2 linked regions of the Sediminitomix flava genome follow. The main gene of each other region encodes a partner of the protein of the gene in region 2 in a complex. Links are inferred from orthologs where the notes say so. Each region holds a gene or a part of one and is shown on either strand. Other genes may lie near its edges.

The links. Proteins that work in one complex are often made in the same cells at the same time.
Region 1: the proteins of pheS (region 2) and pheT are in contact, whole or in part, in a crystal structure (PDB 6P24), measured with the Escherichia coli proteins. The link is inferred for Sediminitomix flava from one-to-one orthologs.

The regions. Positions count from the first base shown.
Region 1 is NZ_QGDO01000001.1:1,734,696-1,739,582, forward strand. The notes cover bases 874-3,968. They hold pheT (phenylalanine--tRNA ligase subunit beta), read right to left. Parts: upstream 3,581-3,968; coding sequence 1,166-3,580; downstream 874-1,165. Other genes in these bases: BC781_RS06865 (DUF481 domain-containing protein), read left to right, coding at 3,910-3,968. Outside these bases: BC781_RS06855 (coiled-coil domain-containing protein), read right to left, coding at 1-870; more of BC781_RS06865, read left to right, coding at 3,969-4,692; BC781_RS06870 (M48 family metallopeptidase), read right to left, coding at 4,800-4,887.
Region 2 is NZ_QGDO01000009.1:47,055-51,791, forward strand. What follows is about bases 406-3,350. They hold pheS (phenylalanine--tRNA ligase subunit alpha), read left to right. Parts: upstream 406-1,339; coding sequence 1,340-2,362; downstream 2,363-3,350. Other genes in these bases: BC781_RS22830 (alpha/beta hydrolase-fold protein), read left to right, coding at 406-1,170; BC781_RS22840 (SpoIIAA family protein), read left to right, coding at 2,514-2,915; BC781_RS22845 (thioredoxin family protein), read left to right, coding at 3,059-3,349. Also shown: more of BC781_RS22830, read left to right, coding at 16-405; BC781_RS22850 (nuclear transport factor 2 family protein), read right to left, coding at 3,421-4,194; BC781_RS22855 (class I SAM-dependent methyltransferase), read left to right, coding at 4,370-4,737.

The DNA.
Region 1 (4,887 bases), on a different replicon or contig from region 2:
TTTAAGCTCTGATAACTGTTTTGTATATGCCTTTTGGTTGTCTTTTACCAAAGATTGAAGTGAGTAAACTTCATCCATTTTAGCCTTCAGCAATATTTGAAGTTGAGCGACATCTTTCTCAGCTCTATCCTTCATATTTCTGAAAGCGGTAATTCGCCAATCAATAAGTTTATCCTTTTTAATTTTCAGATTTTCTTCTACACGCTTATCAATAGCTGCTTGCTGTCCTGTTGCTGCAATGTAATTTTGCAACTTCAGAACTTCAGCTTGTTTTAATTTGAAAAGAGGTAGAAGGAAATTATAATCTGATAAAAGAGCTTGATATTTTTCTTCCTTAGCATCTAGCAAAGAAGTATCTACACTCTTTGTTCTTAAATAACTAAGCTCTTCTGCATAAGAATTATGCGTTTCTTTAAGGAGCTCTTGGAGTTGGTAGACTTCTTTTTGTTTTCCTCGAATGATATACTGATCAGCTTCCCACGTTGACCTTAAGTATCTATTTTCTTTTCGGAGTTCCACCAATTCTTTTTGATGTCGCTCTAAGACACTCTCAAATTCTTTGTTGGTATACGCCAATTGCTCTGCTTGTTCTTTCAAAGCATCACGTTCGGCTGTATAAGCCTCAATTTGAGAAATAAATTCTTCTGCTTGTTTTTTCAAAACCGCCAAATCAGCTTCGCGGTTATCCACAGTAGCTTGTAGGTTTTTATTGACTACTGTAAGTTGGTTGACTTCTTTTTTGACATGCAAAAGCTCATCAAACAAGCTTTCTATGTTTGAACTGACGTCTACTACAACTTTATCAAGATTAGAATCTACCATATTCCACTCCCATTTAGATGATTGTATAGCTCTCTCATTCTCCTCCAATTCTTATACTGCCCTGCCCCACTTAGAGAGTACACTTTAAGTTGGAGAACTGCTTTCGCGATCTCCTTTCGGGTCATTGTTATTTAAAAAAATAAAGATAAAACTAATATATGATGTTTATCCACAAAAAAATACAAATTTTAATCCACAGTATAGGACTATTGTAGGATAAAAATATCATTTAGTTCTGCATATTAGGTAGAAATCTACAAAACAAAAAACACCTCTACTGAAAACATTGTGCATTTTCTGTAGAGGTATTGATTTTGTTTTGATTAAAATTCAATCAAGAAGATTACTTTCTAATCAAGATATTTAATTCTCTCTCGAAAGATGACATCAAACGCTTCATCACCTTATCGATAGCTTTATCATTTAGCGTCTTTTGCGTGTCTTGCAAGATGAAACTTACCGAATAAGATTTCTTTCCTTCTTCCAAGTGTTCGCCTTCGTAAACGTCAAATACATTGACGTCTTTCAACAATTTACGTTCTGTCTTCATTGCCAATTCTTTCACTTGAGCAAACTTAGTGCTCGAGCTCATTACCAATGAAAGGTCACGACGTACTGCAGGATATTTAGGAATTTCAGTGAATACGTAATCTGCAGAATACAAATCAAGCATTACTGACCAATCCAACTCAGCGTAGAATACTTCTTGTTTTACACCTACTACTTTAGCCACTTTAGGAGCAACTTTTCCGATTACACCAATGTGTTTTCCTTTTTTGCTCAATGACAATCCGTAAGCGAAACGATCATCTTCCAAAGAGTCTTGATCGATATCAAGAATATTCAATTTTTGGAAAATGAAGTTTGTGTATTTCTGAAGGTCATGGAAAGTTGATGGTTTTGAAGCCGCTCTCCAGCTTTCTTCAGTTACATCACCAGTCATTACCAATGAAAGCTTCGCATCTTCTTCGTAACCGTTTTCTTCTTTACGGTAAATTTTACCGAATTCGAACATTTTCAAGTTCGTTTGACGACGGTTTACGTTGTGATTTACAACTTCTAAAGCTGAGAATAACAATGTTTGACGCATCACATCTAAGTCTGCACTCAAGATGTTCAGAATCTCAACGTTTTTCTCTGAATTAAGGCTTTCAACAGCTTCCGCATAAGTATGTGTGGTTAGTGAGTTGGTCATGATTTCGTTCATGCCTGCTCCTGCCAACATCTCAGTTACTTTCGCTTGAAGTACTTCTTTGTCTTTCTTAGGGAAGTGAGCCAAGAAGTCTGAATGTAAATCTTCGCTCAATTCAACACTATTGAATCCGATGATACGAAGGATTTCTTCAATGATATCTGCCTCACGTTGAACATCAACACGGTAAGGAGGAACTGAAATTGTGAATTCCTCTTCGCTATCTGAAAGGAAAGTCATTTCCAAACCTTCCAAGATACGGTGTACCTCTTCTTTTGGAATTTCTTTACCGATCAAACGGTCGATGTGTTTATATTTTACATTGACTACAAAGTCAGCTACTCTTTCTGAGTTAGTATCTACAACTTCTGAAGACACTTCACCACCTGCCACTTCTTGAATAAGCAATGCTGCTACTTTCAAAGCTTCGGCTGGCAAGTTAGGGTCAGTTCCTCTCTCGAAACGGAAAGAAGAATCTGTCTTGATACCGTGACGTTGTGATGTTTTTCTTACGAAATCTGGCGAGAAGTAAGCCGACTCCAAGAAAATGCTAGTCGTCTTGTCAGAAACACCTGAATGCAATCCGCCAAAAACACCTGCAATACACATTGGCTCTTCAGCATTACAGATCATCAAATCTGCAGCTGCCAATGTTCTTTCTTCTTCGTCAAGCGTAACGAATTTCTCTCCTTCGTTAGCTAATTTTACAACGATTTTATCACCTTTTACCTCATCGGCGTCAAAAGCGTGAAGTGGTTGTCCCAATCCGTGCATGATGTAGTTTGTTGCATCTACCACGTTGTTGATTGGTGCCAGTCCAATTGACTTCAATCTGTTTTGTAACCACTCAGGAGAAGGTGCTACCGTCAAACCAGAAATTGTAAGACCTGTATATCTTGGACAAGCTTCTGTGTTTTCTACCTCAACAGCAATCGTACGGTTTGTATTGGCTACTTTGAAAGCTTCTGTTGAAGGGAACTTGATTTCCTTTTCCAACAACACTTTCAAGTCTCTTGCCACACCGTAATGCGATGCTGCATCTACACGGTTTGGAGTAAGACCAATCTCAACAACATCTGTTGTATCCAAATCAAAGTAATCAGCGGCTGGAGTACCGTTTGCAACATCAGTATCCAAAACCATGATTCCGTCATGAGATGCACCCAAACCGATTTCGTCTTCGGCACAGATCATTCCCATCGAAACTTCACCTCTGATTTTCCCTTTCTTGATTTTGAATGCCTCGCCTTCTGAAGGGTAAAGCATTGTACCCACTGTAGCCACAACAACTTTTTGTCCTGCTGCTACGTTTGGTGCGCCACAAACAATTGGAAGTAACTCTTCACCTCCAACATCAACTTTAGTCAAGCTAAGCTTGTCTGCACCTGGGTGTTTACCACATTCAACTACTTCACCAATTACCAATCCAGCTAATCCGCCTTCAATTGGTTCAAACTTCTCGATACCTTCTACTTCAAGTCCACCCATCGTTAGGATGTGGTCAATCTCTTCTGCAGATTTATCGAAATCTATATATTCTTTAAGCCAGTCAATTGAAATCTTCATCGCTTAATTATTTCCAGTTGGAAAGTTATTTATTCGTTAGAAATCACATTCTTTAATGAAACAACAAAAATAGGAATATATTCAAGAATAGCCACCATACATTCATCAGCTTTTTAGAATGATGGAGACTAAAGTAAATTCTTGTATCTAAGGAAGGTTGAAGGAACAATGTATTTTTGGCTTCAACTTATCTCTACTTTTAAAATTTGATCCCTCCAAATCGCAAAAGCCTTGTATTCAGATTACTTATTAACAGCTTTTCCTAACAAAACCTTTTCACTTCCTTTAATCCATTATATTTTTGTAAAAATTAAATAATCCTTTTTAGAATGCAGAGAATATTCTTTTCCCTTTTACTAGTCCTTATCAGTGTTATGGGTGTCAATGCCCAAATATTAAATGTAGAAGCTGTTCGACTTCAAGAAGACACTACCAATGTTTGGTTAGGTGCTTTTACAGGTACCTATACGCTACAAAGCCAACAAACCAAAACACTGGATTTTAGCTTTGAGACGAATGCCGCACACTTAGGACAAAATGCTGATTACTATTTCATCGGGAATATGAATTTCTTGAAAGGAAATGGAGAACAACTTATCAGTAACGGTTATCTACACCTCCGTTCAAATATTTATAAGATTTGGAAGATATCTCCCGAAATCTTCACTCAATTACAATACGATAATGTCAGAGGTTTGAAAGAACGTTACCTTATCGGTTCTGATGCTCGCTATAATTTGAAGGAAGGAGAAAAATTCAAAACTTCTGTGGGATTGGGAGCTATGTTCGAACACGAACTCTGGCAAGAAGAAAATGAAGAACAAGGAAATATTGGAAGTTTTAGGGAAACACAGTTTTTCAAAATCGCATCTTACCTCTCGGTGAATTGGGACATTAGTGACAAGCTATTTTTCAATGTCATTTCCTATTACCAAGTTCCATTTGAACGTTTGAGTCAATACCGCCTTAGTGCAACAGGTAATTTTAATATAAAGCTATCTGAACATTGGGCGTTTACCACAAGCTTCTCATACTGGTACGAAAATGAACCAATCATAGCTATAGATAAAGTAAACTACACCATTCAAAACGGATTAACGCTTTCATTCTAATTTTATAAAAGCAAAAAAGTCTTCAGATTTGAATCGAATAATGTCTTAATTCAAATCTGAAAACTTCCATGACTTTTAAAGATTTATTTCGACTATTGAGCATTTTTCTATAGCCCCATCTTCGTGTAGCTTTTTAGGGCTAAGACTCTATTAACAAGGTGTGGATGTGTAGAAAACTTCTCCGTAAACCAAACG
Region 2 (4,737 bases):
TAAACACTTATGAAAATGAAAGTAATTTTTAACCTAACACTTCTTTTTACATTTCTCTCATTCTTTGCATGTAGCAACCAACAAAATGCTGAAGAATCAAATAAAAAAGAGATCAGCTTCATCGTCACTTCTCCCGATTTGGACAGTGATACCGATGTTTACATTTCTGGAGGAGATCAGAAACTCGGAGCATGGCATCCGCAAAAAGTAGCCTTAGACAAACTCGGAGATCATAAATGGAAAATTGATCTCGAATTTGAAAAAGGACTAGCGCTCGAATATAAATTCACACTAGGTAGTTGGAGCAATGAAGCTGCAGATTCAACAGGAAATCCTCTTTCTAATTTCATTCTTAAAGTAACAGATAACGAGAATATCCATCATGAAATAAAGTATTGGAAAGAAGGAGGAGAAATGCCTATCAGAGGTCAGATTACAGGAAAAGTAGAATACCTCGAACAGCTAAAAGGAGAGGGGATACTTCCGCGTGATGTTATTGTTTGGTTACCTAAAGAATACGAAGCGAATCCCGATAAAAGATATCCTGTACTTTATATGCACGATGGTCAGAATATCATTGATCCGAAAACAGCATCTTTTGGAGTAGATTGGGCTATAGATGAAACGGCAACCGAACTTATCAACAATAAGGAAATCCAGCCATTCATCATTGTAGGCGCTTACTGCACCGAAAACAGAACTCCAGAATACAGCCCAGGAAAGGAGGGAAGTGCCTATATGGATTTTATGGTGAATACACTCAAATCAATAATCGATAAGAAATACAGAACCAAGACTGGCAGGGAACACACCATCGTTGGAGGCTCATCTTCGGGAGGAATCATCTCATTTATGCTCGCTTGGGAATATCCCCAAATCTACTCGGGAGCTATCTGTATGTCACCCGCCTTCAAAATTCAAGATATCGATTATGTAGACGATGTGCTTGCTTATACAGGAAAGAAAAAAGACTTAAAATTCTACATCGATAACGGTGGAATAGGACTCGAACAAAAGCTACAGCCGGGCATTGATGAAATGATTAAAGTTCTTCAAGAAAAAGGATATATCTTAAACCAAGATTTATTTTATGTGATTGATGAAAACGCACAGCACAACGAAGCCGCTTGGGCAAAACGGATGCCTAAAGCCTTGAAGTTATTTTTCTAGCCTTGTATCTTTTTGCATCAGTCAAATGTATGACTTTCATTATCACCAACAGATTGCTTTTCAAAAGGACTTCAACTTTATGTTTTTTCTATTAAATTTGTTCCTTTATAAATTGATCTTCACTGAGTAGGTATAAAAGCCTACTCATTGCATATAAATTCAAAAGAGCATGCTTGAGCAAATCGAAAAAATAGCAGAAGAAATTGCCCAATCTACGGCAGCCAATGCAGAAGAACTTGAAGCCTTCCGTATGCGCTTCATTAGCCGTAAGAGTGTTATTGGTGATATCTTCGGACAAATGAAAAACGTCGCTCCTGAAGAGCGTAAAGAATTTGGGCAGAAAGTAAACATGCTGAAAAATGCTGCTCAAGATAAATTCAAAGAATTAGTTGAAGCTTTGGAAAGTGCATCAGACAATTCTGCTGCAGAAGGACTTGACCTTACACTTCCAAATATTCCTCATGAGTTGGGTAGTGTTCATCCAATTACAAAAGTAAGAGCTGAAATCAACCAAATCTTTGAAAGAATTGGTTTCAATATTTCTGAAGGTCCAGAGATTGAAGATGATTGGCATAACTTCACTGCCTTGAACTTCCCTCCAAACCACCCAGCGAGAGAAATGCAAGATACTTTCTTCTTGGAGAAAGATCCTGATATTGCTTTGCGTACACACACTTCGTCTGTACAGGTTAGGGTTATGGAAAATCAAGAGCCTCCAATCCGTACACTTTCTCCAGGTCGTGTATATCGTAACGAAACAATTTCAGCAAGAGCACACTGTATCTTCCACCAAGTAGAAGGACTTTACATTGATAAAAATGTAAGTTTCAAAGACTTGAAAGATACTTTGTATTATTTCGCCAAAGAGCTTTTCGGACCAGACACAAAAATCCGTTTGCGTCCATCTTACTTCCCATTTACTGAACCAAGTGCAGAGCTTGACGTAAGCTGTAACATTTGTGGTGGTAAAGGCTGTAATATTTGTAAGTACACAGGATGGGTAGAAATTGGTGGTTGTGGTATGGTAGACCCTAATGTATTGGAAGCTTCAGGTATTGATCCTGACAAATACACAGGTTTTGCCTTCGGTATGGGTATCGAGCGTATCACGATGTTGAAATACCGCATCAACGATTTACGTCTTTTCACAGAAAATGATGTCCGCTTCTTAAGACAATTCAGTTCAATATAATTTCTGATTGGATTATCCATATAAAAGCTAAAAGCAGCCTGTCTGTTTTTAGCTTTTTTTATGCTTTCCTCTTTCGCGTAAGCTTCTTCACAAATAGCAAAAGAAGTCTTTCTTCTACTTCATTAGTTTTGAATCAATGATGAGTGAAACTATGGAAGTATTAAAAAACAAGTACTGCAGCCTATTCCACAATAAAGAAACTGAAACGCTTGATTGTATTTGGAATTCGCAGTCTTATTATATGCCAGAAGATGAATTCAAAAGATTTCTTCTTCAGGTAGTTGATATATCTACGCAAGAAGATGCTAATTATATCTTTTGTGATAATCGAGAATTTCTTTTCACAATGGATGATCACTTTCACCAATGGCATGATATCAATGTAGCCATTCCTTTATCTCAAAATATGAGAAAAATGGCCTTTGTACAATCGCCTGATTTCTTCACTCAGGTTTCTGTAGAACAAATTTTTGAGGAAGATCATGGTAAAAACATGCCTGTAAGACATTTTGAGGATAGCGAAGAGGCAAAAGCCTGGTTATTACAGAACTAACCACATTGTTTTTCTTTCAATGAATACCAGCTATATTTCATTTATATACTAACTGTTTAGGCGTGTCATTAAAAAAAATGCAAACAAATTTATACAAAGAAGAGTTTCAAGTGTATTGAATATTTATGTGAAGTTGAATTTGTATGGCACGCTTTAAACGACTGATATTTTCTGAAAAACCCGTATTACTATTTTTCTACGCCAATTGGTGTGAACCTTGTAAAGCATTTATCCCAAAACTCGATGCGATGATGGAAACCATAGATCTGCGTTGGGTAAAAGTAAATGTAGATATGCACAAACAAGCAGCACTACAATGTCAGATAAAAAGTATACCAACACTTATTCTTTTTCAAAAAGGACAAGAATTGTGGAGACATCAAGGAGAAATCACTTCTGAAGAACTTAAAGATATTTTAGTAGCCACAATTTAAGTCATCCCAAAAGAAATTTAGGATGACTTTTTTGAGAGAAATCAAATCAACTTAAATCCAATTTATTGCCCTTAAGCAGCCGCTATATCATCATAAATACGTACTGCACTTATCTTATTATCCTGATCCAACTCATAAATTGCCATACCTGCCTGAGGTTCTAATTTATTTCTTCCCCATTGATCACAGACATATTCTACAGCAAGTTGTTTTCCATCAAAAGTAGTCGTGCACTCTTTTAGCTGTACACCACCTTTGGCTAAAACATTCTGAAAATAAACCTCTCTTTCCTCTTTGCCCTGATGTACGAATGCATCACCAATAGGCTCTCTGATGTAAGCTTTTTCACTGAACAAGTTTAAAATTTCTTGTTCACTGCCATGTCTGAGCGACACAAAGTAATTCTGGATTACCTCTGGCTCTTCCAACTTCTCCTTAGTTCTTAAGATGGGTTTTCTGATATGATTAGTACCCGAAAGTGGCAATGTACTATGGTAGCTTCTCAAATACAGTATTTTGCCATCTCTGATATCTGCTGTTACAGATACAGGCAACTCAACCAAATCAGACTCTGTAGGTTCTTTCAGCGTTAGTAGCAACTTCACTTCTACCACTATTCTGTTCTCCGTTTCAATTACAGAAACAATATCACAACTTGAATTATGTGCATTCAACCACTGCTGACGATCTTTCACGTAGGCCATAAATGCTGCTCTACCTACTACTTCACCATGCTGAGGTGTATTAATTCTGGGTTCACTGTGAAAAAATTGTTCTAAAGACTGATAATCACCTTGAAGAATTAATGAATAGTACTGTTTAATTTTAGCTTTTATATTATCCATAACTACCCGATTGATTTGTTTTATCTTAGAACTTATTTACGTGTACAAATAGTTCTTTATACTGTCTGAGTAGATTTGAAAACTTATCTTCTACTATCTAGTTAATCCTATTTGGGATAGGAATTCCTAAATCGAAGTGTATTTTTGAGTATCAGAAGTCAATAATTAGAACAGAATGGAAGTGAACAAAACCGCAGAAAAAGACTGGTTTGCCGATTGGTTTAATACTCCTTACTACCATCTGCTTTATAGAAATAGAGATTTTTCTGAAGCAGAGTTTTTTATCAACAATCTCATTGAAAAATTGGAGGTTAAGCCCGAACACAAGGTCATGGATCTTGCCTGTGGTAAAGGACGTCATTCTATTTTTTTGTATAAAGCAGGACTTGATGTTACAGGTTTAGACCTTTCTATGGAGAGTATTCAATATGCTAAACAATTTGAAAATGAGCGACTTCATTTCGTACAACACGATATGAGAGAAGTCTATCAAACAAAAGGATTTGATTTCATATTCAATATGTTTACTAGTTTTGGCTATTT